Regions from separate parts of the Fervidobacterium nodosum Rt17-B1 genome, predicted to be linked through region 1. Evidence: riboswitches for the same ligand, from Rfam matches in the RefSeq annotation. Region 1 holds a riboswitch; the other holds the start of a gene.

Region 1 (3,807 bases):
ATCCTTCTACAGCGTTCCGAAAGTACCTTTATTCACGCAAGGTACACTCGTAGAAGAGATGAAAAAACGTGGTCTTGGAAGACCATCTACGTATGCCACAATTGTAAGTCGATTACTTGAGAGAGGATACGTCGTAGAAAAAGAAGGATACCTGATACCGACACCGCTAGGTGAGAAAGTGTACAAATTCTTAAACTCCAGTCCAGAGAAATTTAAATTTGTAAGAGAAGACTTTACAAGAGAACTTGAACAACTTATGGACAAAGTAGAACTTGGCGAAGAAGATTACCAAAAGATACTTAAAAATCTAAAAATGGAAATTGAGAGAATTTGAGGATTTAAAAAAATTTAACCCCATTCAATCGGAAAATTGAATGGGGTTTATTTTTAGAGAATAGAGATATTTATAAATGAAAAAACATTTCAAAGAAAACTAAAAAACATATCTTCAGTAGACTACCAAAACCAAGTTTAGTTTTAAATGATACATATTTATTTTATGATTTCTTCCCATGCTTTGTTGTAAAGGTCGATTTTATCACCAAGGTAATCGATTATTTCGCAGTTCTCAAGGTCTGAGATTTCGTAGATATTTGCCACTTCTTTGTAATTTACCGCATCTGTAACAGGTGATGGAATCATTAGATAATCTGAAATCTTTGCTGAGATTTCCGGTCTAAGGATGAAGTTTATGAATTTGTAAGCCAAGTCTTTGTTTTTCGATGTTTTGAGAATTACCATGCTATCTATCCAGAGTGTACCTCCTTCTTTTGGAACGAAGAATTCGAAGTTATCGCGTTCCTCTTCTGGAATTAATTGGAAGACGTTTTCTGGATAACCATGGACTGCCCAAAATTCGCCATTAACTACTCCTTGTGCGTAAGTTGTGGCGTCAAATTTGATGATATTTTCTTTCCATTTTAGTATTACTTGCTTTGCCTGTTCGATTTCTTCTGGGTTGGTTGAATTGACAGAGTATCCTAAATATTTGAGCGCGGCTCCAAACACTTCGCGCATATCGTCAAGTAATGTGAGTTTGTTTTTTAAATCTGCGCGTTCGTATATGCTCCAGGATTTCTCAAAGCTTTTCAAGAATTTTTTGTTTACAATAATTCCTGTTGTTCCCATCATGTATGGAACGGAATATTCATGGTCTGGGTCGAATGTTGTCTTTGAAAGAACGATAGGGTCAATATTTTTTATGTTCGGTATCCTAGAAAGATCCAATTTTTCCAGCATTCCATCGTTTATCATCATTCTAACATGGTCTCCAGATGGGAAGACGATGTCGTAACCAGTCCCGCCTTGTTTGAGTTTTGAGTACATTTCTTCGTTTGAAGAGTATGTATCGTATACGACTTTGCAATTGTATTCTTTTTCGAATTCTTTTATAACCTCTTCGGGGATGTAATCCGCCCAGTTGTAAATATGCAATGTGTTTGAACGATTACAGCTAGAGACTAAATTGAAAAGAAGAAAAGAGGAAAGCAAAATTAATAAAAAAAGCAATCCAAACTTTTTCATCATCGTTCTCTCCCTCCTTAGTATGATTTTGCGATTTAATTATATCAAATAATAATTTGAATTTGAATATTTGTATGGTAGAATAAAAACAAACCGAATAAGTTTGACTACCTAGTGTGCCGGGAACACCGGTGGAAATCCGGGGCTGCCCAGCAACCGTGAGTGGGGACGAAACCTACATTGATGCCACTGGCTCATTTCGATGAGCTGGGAAGGCGTAGGGAGTAGAATGAACCACGAGCCGGGAGACCGACATTAGGTAGATTTCTTTCCTGAAAGCTTGGGCTTTTCAGGAAAATTTGTTTTTAAATTATTATAGCGTGGATTAGAAAGTAAGGGGGAGAGGCGTATGGAAACAGGGAAGAAGATTAACAAAGAAACTTTACGTAATGATATTTTGAGAAGGCTCAATAATCTTACAAAACCGGTCGGAAGTTTGGGATATCTTGAGTACTTAGCTCTTAGAATGGGGCTTATCCAGGGTAAGGTTATTCCAGATCTTCCTGAAGATAAGAGGGTTTATGTATTTGCGGGAGACCATGGGGTTGTTAAGCAAGGGGTTTCAGCTTATCCAAAAGAAGTTACAAAGCAGATGGTGTACAATTTTCTCAACGGTGGAGCCGCTATTAATGTTTTTTCACGACACGTTGGAGCAACTGTTTATGTTGTCGATGCAGGTGTTGATGGTGATTTTCCGATTGAATCTCCTTATCTTATCAGAGCAAAGGTTGGTTTTGGGACGAATGATTTTACGGAAGGCCCTGCGATGACAAGGGAACAAGCGTTGTTGTGTATAGAGTACGGGAGGAAAATAGCGCGCGAGGCGATAGAAGATGGTGCTGATTTGCTCGCAGTTGGCGATATGGGGATTGGTAATACAACAACCGCCACGGCAATCGCGGTTGCTTTTGGATACGATATAAACGAGATAATCGATATTGGGACACCGATAAGTACAGAGGAATTGAAGAGCAAGAAAAGGGCTGTTTTAAAGGCAATTGAGGTAAATAAGCCAAATCCGTCCGATCCAATCGATGTACTCCAGAAAGTTGGAAGTTTTTGTATAGGCGAGATGGCAGGTTTTATTCTTCAAGCTGCTGAGATGGGTGTGCCGATTATCATCGATGGTTTTCCGACAACCGCTGGTTTGTTATTGGCTTGGGAGATTAATTCAGAAGTAAGGGAATATGTCTTCGCAGGTCACAAATCGAAGGTGAAAGGTCACAAGGTGATTTTAGATACCTTAGGCTTGAGACCTATCCTTGACCTAGACATGCGCCTTGGTGAAGGTACCGGTGCTGTGCTTTCTATGTCGATAATCGAAGCCGCAATAAAGATGATTAGAGAGATGGCTACATTCGATAGTGCGGGTGTTTCGAAAGGGACTGATCAGTGATGATTCTCGTAACTGGTGGTGTGAAGAGTGGGAAGAGTTCTTTCGCTTTGAAACTTTCTGAAGAGTACAATAAAAAGGCATTTTTGGCAACGGGCGTACCTTTCGATGAAGAGATGAAGAAACGTATTGAAAAGCACAAAGCAGAGAGGGGAAATGATTTCGATACGTATGAGGAACCAATTAACGTTCCAGATACTCTTAATAGTATCGCCGATAAGTACGATGTTATAGTCTTTGAGTGTGTTACAACATATCTTGGGAATTTGTATTATTATGCGGTTAACATAGATAATTATTTAGATAAGCTGTTGGAATCGTTTAAGAATGTGAAATGCGAGTTGATAATTGTTACTAACGAGGTTGGTTGGGGCGTTATTCCAGAAAATGAGCTTGCAAGAAAATATGTTGAAACTCTAGGGAAGTTGAATTCAAAAATTGCTAATATATCTGACCAAGTTTATTTAGTTGTGAGTGGAATAGGGGTACGGATAAAATGAAGAGAGCAGAGAGGCAATTGATTGGTACTACTTCGTGGCTTGTACCTGGTACTTATTACGAAAACGCTCGTTTAGTTGCCCAACTTGTCGATTTCGTTGAATTATTAGTCTATACGTGGGATTCGGATACGTTTGATTTGTTCGAAAGGGAAATCGGTAAGCTCAGAACTCTCAGTGAAAATTATGGCCTTAAGTATTCCATACATTTACCAACCGATAGTTTGAAGAATGTTGGGAGTGTTTTGAATTATTTTGATGGAAAGTTGCCTGTTGTTAATTATGTCCTTCATCCTTACGATGGTGAAGAATTTTACGATTTGCTCAATGGTGATTTTGGCGGGCGGATATCTGTTGAGAATTTAAAAGAAAAAGTTGTAAATTTCAAAAGGA
Region 2 (3,807 bases), 740 kb from region 1:
GCTGAAGCTTTCTTTTTAATTTATCTTTTAAGTATAGTACTTACCGCTATCTCATCAAGAATTGTCAACAAAGTTATACTTAAAGGAGAAACTGTACCTTTTATAATGGAATTACCACGGTACAGGCTTCCAAAATTATCAAATATAGCAGTGTATATGTGGAACAGAGGTAAACATTTTATCGAAAAAGCTGGAACAATAATCTTTGCAGCAAGCATAATTGTATGGGCACTCTCGTATTTTCCAGATCCAAACAATATTGAAAATAGTTTTGTTGCCATGATTGGCAAATCTCTAGAATTCTTATTTAGGCCTTTAGGTTTTTCATGGCAAACAGTTTCCGCACTTATATTTGGTGGTGTAGCAAAAGAAATTATAGTATCATCATTCTCACAATTCTACAACGGTATTGAAAACGTAGTGCTTTCACCTGCTACAGCAGCGACGTTGATGGTATTTGTTCTAGGTTACATACCTTGCTTTGCAACACTTGCAGCTATAAAGGCGGAAACAAATAGTAACAAATACACGTTGTTTGCGATACTTTATAGTTTAACCATTTCTTATTTTATCGCATTTTTGGTTAATATTTCTTGGAGGCTGTTATCATGAAGTACATAAATTTGAATCTTTGGATATCGATATTTTCTTCTTTCCTTATATCTATTATGTATATTTTTGAAAAACAGTATATATTTGCACTTATACTTTTCACATTTTCTCTTGTATTTTTAACAAGCTTCAGAGAATTTGGCAAACCAGCTATATCATACCGCATAGCGCATCTTTACGTTGGAAATATCCTATTTTTAATAACTGGTGGGTACGTATTTCTAACATTCATATTTTCCATGATTAATAAAATTTTTGGTGAATCTATCTATAAATTAACTAACGCGGATATCGTTCTGATGATATTTTCGCTGTATAACATTTATAACGTACAAAAACTCAGAAAATTAGCTTTTAAGAAATAATGCTTATCAAAAAACATGTATATGTAGCTTTAATTCAAGAAAGTAAATATTGAATTTTGAAAAAGAGTGGTTTATAATAAAATTTAAGGATAAAAATATAAATAAACCTCCCTTTGCATGTTGAAAGGGAAGCCCGGTGAAAATCCGGCGCGGGGCCGCCACCGTGAGTGGGGACGAAATTCACAATATACCACTGGCCTAATTTTGGCTGGGAAGGTGTGAAGAGTAGGATGATCCACGAGTCGGGAGACCTAACATGCAAAGGAAGGGAGCCATCCACCACGTAGCCTGGGGATGGCAAAAAATTTTTGCATAGAGGAGGGGTTTGTGTATGAAAACTTTGAGAAAAGTCTGGTTATTGGTACTGTTATTGTTTACGGTTCTTTCCTTAGCTATTGCGGTTGTTGATGATGCAGGAAGAATTGTAAACATTCCTATGCCACCTCGTAGAGTAGTTTCCGCGGCACCAAGTGCAACAAGGTACCTTCAAGCTTTGGGATTGGAATATAGGATTGTTGGAGTTACAGCATGGGATAATTACAAAAAAGCGGAAAATATAGGTAACATGGTTCCGCTTAATATTGAAAAAATTTATTCTTTAAAGCCTGATCTTGTACTGATGTTTGGTGGATTCCAATTCCCAGAGGTTGAGAAACTTGAAAAAGCAAATCTTACCGCTTATGTTTTGAACGCCAACACTCTCACCGACATAATAAAAGCAGTTGGACAACTCGGAGCAGTTTTCAACGTAAAAGAAAAAGCAGATAAAATTACCAACGAATTGAGGCAAAAAATGACTGAAGTTGGTCAAAAAACTTCAAAAATACCTCTTGAAAAAAGACCTACAGTATTTTTCACTATAACCGTACCTGATGAAAAAGTAAAAGAACTTTGGACAGCTGGTACGGGGTCCTATATGAATGAACTTATTGTTATTGCTGGCGGTAAAAATATCGCAGCTCCATATTCCGGAAATAACGGTTGGTTATCGGTAAGCTGGGAATGGTTGGTACAACAAGATCCCGATGTAATTATCATTGGTGCTTATGGTGATGTAAAGTCTGTTGAACAGGCTGTCAAAAATCATTCAATAATGAAAAATCTTAAAGCTGTGAAAAACAACAAAATCTTTGTAGTTGATGGTGACGAAGTAAGTCAAGCGGCTCCACATATATTCAAATATCTCGATATTTTCTATAATTTCTTCTATGGAGGAAAGTAATTTGTCCAAGTTAAAGTCTTTGATTTTAAAAACAGGGAGATACTCTCTCCCTGTTATTTTTGTTGTGGTCTTTCTCTTAAATCTATCCTTCGGTACAGTGAATGTAAGCGTTTTCAAAATTTTTAAACTTTTAACTGAAGATTCTCCAGAAAAGTACATGATATGGAATTTAAGATTTCCAAGGGTACTCATGGCAACACTTACAGGTATCGCACTATCAATCGTTGGTAACACTTTCCAAGCAATTATGAAAAATCCTCTTGTTGATCCATATTTAGTGGGAACATCCGCGGGTGCAAGCTTTGGAGCTTTACTTGCTGTATATTTTGTGGTCAATTCTATTGCACATGTAAGCATTCCAACAATGAGCTTCATTTTTGCGGTAATTGCTTCTCTTATGACTATAACTTTGGCAAGAAAAGGGAGTGTAATACCAGTAGTTCATCTCGTACTAAGCGGTGTATTGGTGAGTACGATGTTTTCTGCAGGCAGTATGTTATTATTGAACATAGCGCAAAAAACTTTAGTAACAGGTCATGTATGGCTCTTTGGCTCATTTTCTGGTATTACTTTTTCTGATATACCTGTTCCAGCATTATCATTAGGTGTTTTCGTTTTTTTATCTTTATTGTATAGCAAACAACTTGATGCGATGTCACTTGGTGAGAAGGAGGCAAAAAGCCTAGGAGTAAATGTTGAAGGCGTAAAGTGGCTTTTTTATTTGCTTGGTTCATTTGTAACTGCAGCATTTGTATCTAAAACAGGAATTATTGGCTTTGTAGGTTTGATAGTCCCGCACATGGCACGCATGATATCTGGACCTTCACATAGAAAAAACATTCCGTCGACGATTTTAATTGGTGGATTATTTATGTCAGTGTGTGATACCCTTTCACGTACACTTCTCAATCCTGTGGAAATACCAGTTGGTATAATAACCTCCTTAATTGGCGCCCCGTTTATGTTTTGGCTCATGAAAAGAAAAAGTTGATAGAAATTGCAAACTTGTACAAAATTAAGCACTAAATGTGCTATAATTTTATTTAGATTTTATACAAAATTATTTGGGGGGATTTTTGTGAAAAGGTTTTATTCAAGCATTTTTTTGTTTATTGGAATACCTATACTTTTGTTTTATTTATTCTCATGCTCCAACATTTCAGTTTTAAGCATAAGAAACTTAAAGTATGATAACAACGATATAACCCAAGTAACCGAGACCATCTCAGTAGACAGAACTAAAGAATTTTCAGTCACCGTAACTGGAAACAACCCAACCGTTACATGGAAATTGGATGACATTACATTTGCCTCGGGGCAAAATTTGACAAAATTAAAGTTAAATGATTACGCATCAAAGCTGAATTTGAACTCTGCATTTTTCAATATAGAGCACACACTATCAATAACAGCTAGTGATGGTAGAAAAAGTGTCAGCATAGAAAAAAAGATAAAAGTTAATAATCTCCAACCTGTAGTAATTATAACACCTGAAGTTATAACTGAAGAAACCGAAGAAGTTACTGTTAATATATCTGATCCTGAAAATGATGGAATAATATCATCGGTAAAAGTCTTGAAGTTGGACGGAAGCATAATTTGGAAAAA

What was found. Region 1 has a riboswitch for cobalamin ahead of cobT (nicotinate-nucleotide--dimethylbenzimidazole phosphoribosyltransferase). Riboswitches for the same ligand answer to the same signal wherever they lie in the genome.
Region 2: it holds a riboswitch for cobalamin, as region 1 does, so the genes downstream of both, FNOD_RS01325 (ABC transporter substrate-binding protein) here and cobT (nicotinate-nucleotide--dimethylbenzimidazole phosphoribosyltransferase) in region 1, are expected to answer to the same signal.

Annotation. Positions count from the first base shown of each region.
Region 1 covers NC_009718.1:1,474,013-1,477,819, forward strand. Annotated here, with positions in the region: gene rgy (reverse gyrase) at 1-334, shown strand, start outside; gene FNOD_RS07135 (extracellular solute-binding protein) at 493-1,527, opposite strand; cobalamin riboswitch at 1,622-1,796, shown strand; gene cobT (nicotinate-nucleotide--dimethylbenzimidazole phosphoribosyltransferase) at 1,874-2,920, shown strand; gene cobU (bifunctional adenosylcobinamide kinase/adenosylcobinamide-phosphate guanylyltransferase) at 2,920-3,417, shown strand; gene cbiR (cobamide remodeling phosphodiesterase CbiR) at 3,414-3,807, shown strand, end outside.
Region 2 covers NC_009718.1:266,090-269,896, reverse strand. Annotated here, with positions in the region: gene feoB (ferrous iron transport protein B) at 1-612, shown strand, start outside; gene FNOD_RS01330 (hypothetical protein) at 609-977, shown strand; cobalamin riboswitch at 1,079-1,250, shown strand; gene FNOD_RS01325 (ABC transporter substrate-binding protein) at 1,309-2,199, shown strand; gene FNOD_RS01320 (FecCD family ABC transporter permease) at 2,201-3,190, shown strand; gene FNOD_RS01315 (hypothetical protein) at 3,278-3,807, shown strand, end outside.